3 regions of the Sulfuriferula thiophila genome follow, and region 2 is predicted to be linked to each of the others. Evidence: predicted binding sites of a transcription regulator. Region 2 holds the regulator's gene; each other region holds the start of a gene.
What was found. Region 2 encodes sigma-54, which starts transcription at its own class of promoters, with help from an activator protein. Its sites were predicted from a motif close to TGGCACNNTTCCTGCT; they were not measured.

Region 1: a site for sigma-54 is predicted at 1,391-1,406, ahead of EJE49_RS07740 (TorF family putative porin). Genes of this name have one in related genera too.
Region 3: a site for sigma-54 is predicted at 1,747-1,762, ahead of EJE49_RS12570 (ammonium transporter). Genes of this name have one in related genera too.

Annotation. Positions count from the first base shown of each region.
Region 1 is NZ_BHGL01000014.1:6,122-9,403, reverse strand. Features, by position in the region: gene EJE49_RS07750 (ammonium transporter) at 1-156, opposite strand, end outside; gene glnK (P-II family nitrogen regulator) at 169-507, opposite strand; gene EJE49_RS07740 (TorF family putative porin) at 586-1,344, opposite strand; gene EJE49_RS07735 (accessory factor UbiK family protein) at 1,627-1,878, shown strand; gene EJE49_RS07730 (YifB family Mg chelatase-like AAA ATPase) at 1,885-3,282, shown strand, end outside.
Region 2 is NZ_BHGL01000003.1:189,523-192,804, forward strand. Features, by position in the region: gene hprK (HPr(Ser) kinase/phosphatase) at 1-128, opposite strand, end outside; gene EJE49_RS02045 (PTS sugar transporter subunit IIA) at 134-589, opposite strand; gene hpf (ribosome hibernation-promoting factor, HPF/YfiA family) at 596-931, opposite strand; gene EJE49_RS02055 (RNA polymerase factor sigma-54) at 954-2,384, opposite strand; gene lptB (LPS export ABC transporter ATP-binding protein) at 2,394-3,116, opposite strand; gene lptA (lipopolysaccharide transport periplasmic protein LptA) at 3,123-3,282, opposite strand, start outside.
Region 3 is NZ_BHGL01000046.1:164,286-167,567, reverse strand. Features, by position in the region: gene EJE49_RS12570 (ammonium transporter) at 255-1,682, opposite strand; gene dapD (2,3,4,5-tetrahydropyridine-2,6-dicarboxylate N-succinyltransferase) at 2,015-2,836, opposite strand; gene dapC (succinyldiaminopimelate transaminase) at 2,857-3,282, opposite strand, start outside.

The DNA of each region.
Region 1 (3,282 bases), on a different contig from region 2:
AGCTGCAGGCGCCTCCATTGCCGGCATAGCCGCAGCATCCGGGGCTGGTGCAGCTGCTACAGGCGCAGCAGCGGGCGGAGTAGCGTCATCAGCAATGCTCATGCCGGCGACACCAAAACTACATAACATACTTAGTGCGATGAGCCATTTTTTCATGTCGCTCTCCCTTTATAGTGCTTCTGGCCCGGACTCACCAGTACGAATGCGTACGGTTTGCTCCAGGTTGAATACAAATATCTTGCCGTCACCAATCTTGCCGGTGTGTGCGGATTTTTCTATCGCCTCGATCACCTGATCGAGCAACTCGTCGGCAATGGCCGCCTCAATCTTGACCTTAGGCAGAAAATCCACCACATATTCCGCACCACGATACAATTCGGTGTGCCCCTTTTGCCGACCAAAGCCTTTAACTTCAGTAACGGTAATACCCTGCACGCCGATGGCGGAGAGGGCTTCACGTACCTCGTCAAGCTTGAACGGCTTAATAATTGCCGTAACGAATTTCATGTTTTCTCCTTAATGCGGACGCAAAATATATTGCGTCCGCAGCTTGTTTAACGACTCAATCAACTTACAAATGCAGAATTAGAACGTTTTGCCAACGGATACGACGACTGCGCCAGCGCCCAGGTCTTTCGTTTTTGTACCTTCAGTCGAAATAACGGTTCTATTGGTATCGATATAGGCTAATGACCAAGTCAAACCAACCATATCCTTCGATACGCCAATTTTCCAATCATCAATAGAAGAGCTTGCTGTAACGCCATCATAAATAAAGTTTGGACCTTTATTGGTTTGATGACCGTAGTGAGCAACTAAGCTGATGTCGGCTGGCAACGGCACTGTTGCATTAGCTTCCAAGTAGTTACTGCCCTTACTATCAACAACGCCAAAGAAATTCGTTAAATCTTGCGTATATTTAACATTAAGCCATTTCCAGGTCGCACCAGCGTACGCTTCCCACGTATTTTCCGTTGGGTTCATAGTGCCGCCTGGGTAATAAACATAAATAGCACCGACATCATAAGACAAATCATCATTGATTTTGCCTCTGTAACCACCATACCAATCCGTCTCAATATTCGCGCCAGGATTCCAAGTGCTGCTTACATTTGATGCCCACGTTCCGATATACAAACCACTAGAATGCGTTACATCAAAACCACCCTGAATAGCTGGATTTTTAAATGTTTGCGAAATACCACGGAAACGGTAGTCAGACGTCATACCGATATTGCCTGTCAATGTGAAGTCAGATGCTGGTGCCGGCGCATCTGCAGCAAATGCTGGAATAGCCACACAAGCAAGGGCGATAGATAAAATGGTTTTGTTAAGGGTGCGCATCAGATACTCCTATGTAAAAAAATCGCAACATTGCGAAAATTTATATAGCACAACTCGTGCCAGAAATATTATTGTTTAGAAACATTACAATACATATCAAACACAATATACAACAAGTTACACCGCACCAAATAAATGCGCTTTTCTGCACAATAGCACCAATTAAGTGCAACATTCTTATACTGCCTATGAAATTTCACCATGCTTTCCTAGCAGGCTGGCAATTTGCCAGTTAAAATAGAAATACCTTAGACTTAGCGCATCCATTACAAGGGAATAACCATGCTACCCAATCAGAAACTATTCGATGAACTTGGTGACAAAATCAGCCAGGCTGTCAACCAGGGCCCTTTCAAAGACATCGAGCATAATCTGCGCGCGCTGGTGCAAAGCACACTGCAAAAACTCGACATCGTTACCCGCGAAGAATTTGATGTGCAGCAGGAAGTTCTGCTACGTACCCGTGAACAGCTAGTTGCGCTAGAGGCTCGCATATCCGAGCTGGAAAAAGCACTGACACCACCGGCAGCATAATTCGATATGGCGATTGCGGTATTGCATAGCCGAGCGCTCACTGGCATGACCGCACCCGAGGTTATCGTCGAAGCGCATTTGGCGAATGGATTACCCAGTTTCACCATCGTCGGGTTACCGGAGGCGGAAGTCAAAGAAGCGCGCGACCGTGTACGCGCTGCCATTCAGAACTCGCGTTTTGAATTTCCTGTCAGTAGGATTACCGTCAATCTGGCACCAGCTGACTTACCCAAAGAATCCGGTCGCTATGATTTACCCATAGCGCTGGGCATTCTCGCTGCATCTGGTCAAATACCCGTTCAAGCGCTGAAAGACTATGAATTTGCTGGAGAGCTAGCCCTTACCGGCGAATTACGTCCGATCCGCGGGGCACTGGCGATGACGCTTGGTGCAGTCTCAAGCGGTAGAGCATTCATACTACCAACAGCCAGCGCAGCGGAAGCTGCACTGGTCGAGCAGGCTGTTGTGTACCCCGCCGACTCTCTCCTGGCGGTTTGCGCGCACCTGACACGACAAACATTGCTTAGCCCACAGCCAGCAGCGATTCCTGATGCTACTGCGTTTGCTCCGCCTGATTTCAGCGAAGTCAAAGGTCAGGCAGGTGCAAAACGCGCACTGGAGGTTGCCGCTGCCGGTGGACACTCACTGCTGATGTCAGGCCCACCGGGTACGGGCAAGTCTATGCTGGCAAGCCGCCTCCCCGGCATTCTGCCGAACATGAGCGAACGCGAGGCCATAGAATCAGCTGCCCTGCTTTCATTAAACGGCGGGTTCAGGATCGCACACTGGCGCCATCGCCCTTATCGTAGCCCACACCACACCGCTTCAGCAGTAGCCCTGGTCGGTGGTGGCAGCAACCCCCGGCCTGGCGAAATATCCTTGGCCCACCATGGCGTGCTGTTTCTGGATGAATTGCCTGAATTTCCACGCACGGTACTTGAGGTGTTACGCGAACCGCTAGAATCGGGTTCTATCACCATTTCCCGCGCAATGCGCCAAGTCGATTTTCCCGCGCAATTTCAATTGATTGCTGCAATGAATCCCTGTCCCTGTGGCTATCTGGGCCATCCTTCAGGAAAATGCCGCTGTACGCCAGATCAAATCGCCCGCTATCGTGGCAAGTTATCCGGACCGCTACTAGACCGCATTGATATCCAAATTGAGGTGCCTGCATTAAGTCATGATGAGTTACTCAAACAGGCCGACGGCGAATCAAGCGCAGTCATACAGCAACGTGTCGAAAACGCCCGGGCTCGACAACTCGATCGGCAAGCCAAACCCAATAACGCACTCTCCAGCAACGAAATAGATAGCCATTGCACACCTGATGCAGCAGGCGCGGCATTACTGAAACAAGCTATCACCCATCTTAACTTATCAGCACGCGCATATCATCGCATACTC
Region 2 (3,282 bases):
AGCGAGGGTTTTTGTACCGTATCGCCGACTAACTGCTTATCTCCACCTGCCTGTCCCGATACCCAGGTCAATGCCAGAGTCTGGGACAGTGCGGCAAACATCCGGCTGACTGGAATAGAGTTAGTCATGATTATCAGGGCTGCCAGTTACGAATGAGGTTTAATACGCTATCGCTGTCTACACTCGTCATGAGTGCATCACGTAAGGATTTATTGCTGAATAATTGTGCCAGTTCACCCAGAATCTGCAAGTGCAAATCGGTTGCCTGCATGGGGACGAACAGGATAAAAACAAGTTTGACCGGCAGTTGATCCGGCGCATCAAAATCAATAGAGGGATTCAGCCTGACAAATACACCCATTGCGGATTTTAAGCCCTTGATCCTACCGTGCGGGATGGCAATGCCTTGTCCCAATCCGGTTGAGCCCAGTTTTTCCCGGGCAATAAGACTATCCAGTATAACCTGAGGAACAACCCCCAGCTCACTACCAAATAATTGACCAACGTATTCAAAAAGTCGTTTTTTACTCCCCATCTCGACATCGAGCAGGATATTCGAGACGGAGAGGAGTGGTGCTATCTGATTCATTGAGACTTATTCTTGCTCAATCACCGCTTGGTGCTTGATACCGCCATTGGCTTGATGCGACGAACTGAGTTTTTCTTTATGTTTGAGAACTTGGCGGTCTAACTTATCGGCCAAGCTATCAATAGCGGCATACATGTCCGGCTCTTCAACCTGTACAAAAATATCTTTGCCGCTCAGGTGCACGTTAGCCTCGACAACGTGCTTCAATTTTTCGACTGTCATGATGACGTTAACGTCGATTACATGATCAAAATGGCGTTTCATGCGATCAATTTTGGAGGTTACATAATCGCGAATCGCTGGTGTGATTTCCAGATGATGGCCGGTAATTGTTAGGTTCATGACGTTCCCTTTCGCTTGCTGGTTATAGCGCTTTGCGCTGGTTGGCGGGCGGAATTTGCAAGGATTCACGGTATTTTGCAATAGTACGACGCGCTACTACGATACCTTGCTGACCGAGAACCTCAGCAATTTGCCCGTCGGATAAAGGCTTCTTGGTATTTTCTGCACTGATCAGTTGTTTAATTAACGCACGAATTGCCGTTGCCGAGCAAGCGCCACCTGCATCAGTATTTACATGGCTACCAAAAAAGTATTTTAATTCAAAGATGCCGCGCGGCGTCATCATGAACTTTTGTGTGGTCACTCGCGATACGGTGGATTCATGCAACTCCACCACCTCTGCAATCTCGCGCAATACCAGCGGACGCATCGCTACTTCACCGTGCTCAAAGAAATGGCGCTGCCGGTCAACGATGCTCTGGGTCACGCGCAATATGGTGTCAAAACGCTGCATGATATTCTTGATCAGCCATTTGGCTTCTTGCAGCTGCCCGGCTAACTGCTGATGATTGGCATCGCGGTTACGCGACAGGATATCCGCGTACATTTGATTGATACGCAATTTCGGCATAGCGTCAGGATTAAGCGTTGCAATCCACAACCCTTTGACTTTATTGACAATAACATCAGGAATAATATAACGCGTATCGGAAATCCCGAAGGCTTCACCGGGACGCGGATTGAGATGGGTAATGAGCTCCCGCGCCGCACGCAGCGCCTCATCGTCACAGTGATACTTGCGTTTCAGCCCGGCATAATCATGCGCGCCCAGCGCGGCAAGGTCTTGCGCCACTATACGCAACGCCAATGCCAGATGCGGGGTAATCTCGGGTAACGCATGCAACTGCAATGCCAGGCACTCCGCCAGATCCCGTGCGCCCACACCTGTAGGCTCAAGGTTTTGCAAATTCTTAAGCGCAATCTGTAATTCATCCAGCTCTACTTCCAGCTCATCCGGCAACATTTCCGCGATGTCTTCCAGGCTCTGGGTCAGATATCCGCTCTCGTTCAACGCATCAATCAACAACAATACCAGTCGCTTATCCCGCTCCAGCAGAGGTGTAAGATTGAGCTGCCAGATTAAATGATCACGCAGGCTGAGGCTGTCCAGAGACGATGTCTGCGGCTCGAACTCATCATCCTCGGTGTCATCACCTGAACCATAATTGGCTGACTCATTCCAGTCCAGCTCGGTCAGTTCACGTTGTGCGGGTTCGGCAGGTGTTTCCGTTGTGGATTCGGTATTGCTGGAAGTGGTCGGCTCGTATTCCGGGCTACGCATACTGCTATCGTCAATCGCATCTACCCGCTCCAGCAATGGATTTTCCTGCACCATCAACTCCAGCTCCTGATTAAGTTCGAGCGTCGACAGTTGCAGCAATCGGATAGACTGCTGCAACTGCGGCGTGAGCGTCAGGTGCTGTGATAGTTTAAGTTGTAGACCTTGCTTCATAATTATTGATTAAAGACGAAAATGCTCACCCAGGTAAACTTTACGTACGCTTTCATTATGAATGATTTCTTCCGGCTTGCCAGCAGCCAATACCGTCCCATCATTAATAATATAAGCGCGATCGCATATTCCCAAAGTTTCACGTACATTGTGGTCGGTGATTAAAATACCAATACCGCGTTCGGTCAGAAACCGGATCAGCTTCTGAATATCTATCACCGCGATAGGGTCAATACCGGCAAACGGCTCGTCCAGCAGCACGAAGCGCGGATTCATTGCCAGCGCTCGCGCGATCTCGACACGCCGCCGCTCACCGCCTGACAGACTCATTGCCGCGGCATCGCGCAAATGCGCCACATGCAAATCTTCCAGCAGGTCTTCCAGATGCTGTTCAATTTCGGCTGCGCTGTAATTTTTCAGTTCCAGAATGGCGCGGATGTTTTGCGCCACGGTCAATTTGCGGAAAATAGAGGCTTCCTGCGGCAAATAGCTCAAACCCAGTGCGGCACGCCGATGTATCGGCATCACCCCCAGATCGTGCTCATCCAGCTGAATCTCCCCACCATCCAGCTTGACCAGACCGACGATCATATAAAAACAGGTGGTTTTACCTGCGCCGTTAGGGCCGAGCAAGCCGACAACCTCACCACTGTTGACGCTAATCGACACGTCTTTTACCACCAGACGCGATTTGTAGCTTTTTTTCAGATGCAGCGCCTTGAGTTCACTCATCGCGGCTTACTCACGTGCAGGTTGCAAACTACCCGCAGGCTGCAACGGTAAAGACGGGGTCTGCGCAGCTTCGCCTGCGCCTTTCAGTTTGGGCCGGATCACAGCATGCACACGGCTAGGGGTTGCCCCTGGCGTTTTCACGGCATTCGGATCATTTTTCACTTCA
Region 3 (3,282 bases), on a different contig from region 2:
TCTGTTACAGCAAAAATCATACCATTTGCATAGTCGGCTGATGATGGGTGTTTGTTTTGTTAATTAACCTGTTTAATCAATTTGTTAAGAATGACTTTGCAGTTTGTTTATGTGGTGGATAATGGTGGGAAGTTGCTGTGAAACTGGGCGTGATTGTATGTATAGGCCCTAATTTGGGCTGCTGGCCGTAACCACCTGTTGCACTATGGAATGCAGTGCAGCAGGTAGTCGGACACAATGTTAGTGCTGTGTACTTATTCTAAACGTTCACCATGCAAGCTGATATCAAGACCTTCTTCTTCCTGATTTTCGGTTACACGCAATCCTATGAATGCATCCACCAGTTTGAGGATGATGTAGGTGATGACGGCATCATATACGATGGTAACACCCACACCGGTTGCCTGGATGAGCAGTTGGTCGGTATTGCCTTCCAGCACGCCAGCAGTGCCGCCGATAGCCTTGACTGCGAACACGCCGGTCAGTAGCGCACCCAGAATACCGCCGATGGCATGTACGCCAAATGCATCAAGGGAGTCATCGTAGCCGATCATGCGTTTCAGGTATACCGCACCCCAATAGCATCCTGCACCGGCAGCCAGGCCAATAACCAGTGCGCCAGAAGGTGCAACAAAACCGGAAGCAGGGGTGATAGCTACCAGTCCCGCTACTGCGCCGGAGCAGATACCGAGCAGACTTGGTTTGCCTCTGCCCATCCATTCCACAAACATCCAGCTTAGCGCTGCCGTGGCTGTGGCAATCTGAGTTACGGCCATTGCCATACCGGCGCGATCGCTGGCTGCACCTGCCGAACCTGCATTAAAACCGAACCAGCCTACCCATAATAATGAAGCGCCGATCATGGCCAGGACTAGATTGTGCGGGGGCATGGGTTCCGTGCCGTAACCTACGCGTTTACCAATTACCAATGCCGCGACCAGACCGGCGACACCGGCATTGGTGTGGACTACCGTACCACCGGCATAATCCAGCACGCCGTCGGCGGCTAGCCAGCCGCCGGGACCCCATACCATGTGCGCAATGGGTGCGTAGACGGCAAGTAGCCAGGCAGAGATAAACAGGATGAGCGCTGAAAATTTCATCCGGTCAGCAAAGGCACCGATGATCAGGGCAGGCGTGATGATGGCAAAGGTCATCTGGAAAGTCATGTATGTGCTTTCCGGTATGGTCGGAGCTAACGGATTCGCACTATCCAGACCCATGCCCGTCAGGAATAATCGACTCATCCCACCTATAAAACTGTTTCCGGCTGTAAAGGCAAGGCTGTAGCCAGCAATCATCCATAACACCGTGACCAGGCAGGTGATGGTAAATACCTGCATCAGCGTTGCCAGCACATTTTTCTTGCGCACCATGCCGCCATAGAACAGGCCCAGACCAGGGATAGTCATTAGTAAGACCAGGGCGGTTGAAGTTAGCATCCAGGCATTGTCGCCGGTATTGATGAATGCAGAAGGACTTGGTGGCGCTACAGCTGCAATTGGAGCGGTTGCTGCAGGGGGTATGACAGTTACCGGCACGGAGTCGACGGGCGATGGGGGGGTAATTGTTGCTGTTGTTGCTTCAGGCAGAGAGGGGGCTGGAGGAGTGTCGTCGGCATGGATGATGCCGGAGACGTTTAACATGCATAACATACCTAATGCGATGAACCATCGTTTCATATAAATTTTCCTTTATGGATAGGGCGGAAGCAAAAGTGCATACAATTTTTTGCATGATGACTAAAGCAAGAGCCATTCCATGCTGGAAATGGAGATTGTGTGGGTTAGAAAGAGTTTTAGTGTGGTTCTGGCGGTTGTGGCAGTACCGTTATGACCGATATGGGACAAGCTGTGCGTCAATGTTGTGCAGCATGAGGGTGTTACGTAGACGTGAGGGAGATGTTTATTACGCGGGTAGCGCGTATGTGAGCTGAGCCAGTTGCTGGAGAGACTGTCCGCCTTTATGAGGCACGTGGGTGCTGATAAAGCCGGACAGGTTTACAGATGCTTGCTTAAATGCCGCGCAGCAACTCGTTGATGCCGACTTTGCTACGGGTTTTCTCGTCTACTTTCTTGACGATGACGGCACAATACAGGCTGTAGCTGCCATCTTTGGAAGGCAGGTTGCCGCTGACGACTACTGAGCCAGCGGGTACGCGGCCATAGGTGACTTCACCGGTTTCGCGATCGTAGATCTTGGTGCTCTGGCCGATGTATACACCCATGGAGATCACAACGTTATCTTCCACGATGACGCCTTCGACAACTTCTGAGCGCGCGCCGATGAAGCAGTTGTCACCGATGATGGTAGGGTTGGCCTGAACTGGCTCCAGTACGCCGCCGATGCCAACGCCGCCGGACAAGTGGACGTTTTTACCGATCTGGGCACAGGAACCAACGGTAGCCCAGGTATCGACCATGGTGCCTTCATCGACATAAGCGCCGATGTTGATGTAGGAAGGCATTAACACTACGTTCTTACCGATAAACGAGCCGCGGCGTGCAGCAGCAGGTGGCACAACGCGGAAACCGCCTTCACGGAAATCGCGGCTGTTGTAGTCGGCAAATTTCGACGGCACTTTATCGTAGTAGTTGGTGAAACCACCTTTGATGAAGAAGTTGTCTTCGAGACGGAATGACAGCAATACGGCCTTTTTCAGCCACTGGTGGGTGACCCACTCGCCGTTTTCCTTGCTGGCAACACGCAGATGGCCTTTATCCAATTGTTCCAGCACATGCGCAATGGCATCTTTGAGTTTAGGCTCGGCATTCTTGGGGTTAATGTCGGCGCGGCGCTCGAAAGCTTCTTCGATAAGTTGTTGAATTTCGGTCATTTTAATTCCTTTGTAATAAATTAACTGGTTTGAATGATTAATTGCTGGATTCGTCTTGCAGCCGCTATGCAATCAGCAACGGGTGCAACAAGTGCGATGCGGATAAAGCCTTGGCCTGGATTAATGCCATCGGCATCACGTGCCAGATAGGAGCCAGGCAATACCGTGACGTGATAATCCTGATAGAGCTGGCGGGCAAATGTGGCGTCGTCGCCGCTAGGTACGCGTACCCACATATAGAATGCGGCATCTGGCATGGCTGCGGACATGACGCTGTTCAGCATCGGTTGTACGGCAGCGAACTTCTCGGCATACAGGCGGCGGTTTTCTACCACATGGGCTTCATCATCCCAAGCGGCAGCGCTGGCCATTTGCACGCTGGGTGACATGGCTGAGCCATGATAAGTGCGGTAGAGCAGAAACTTGGCAATGATTGCTGCATCGCC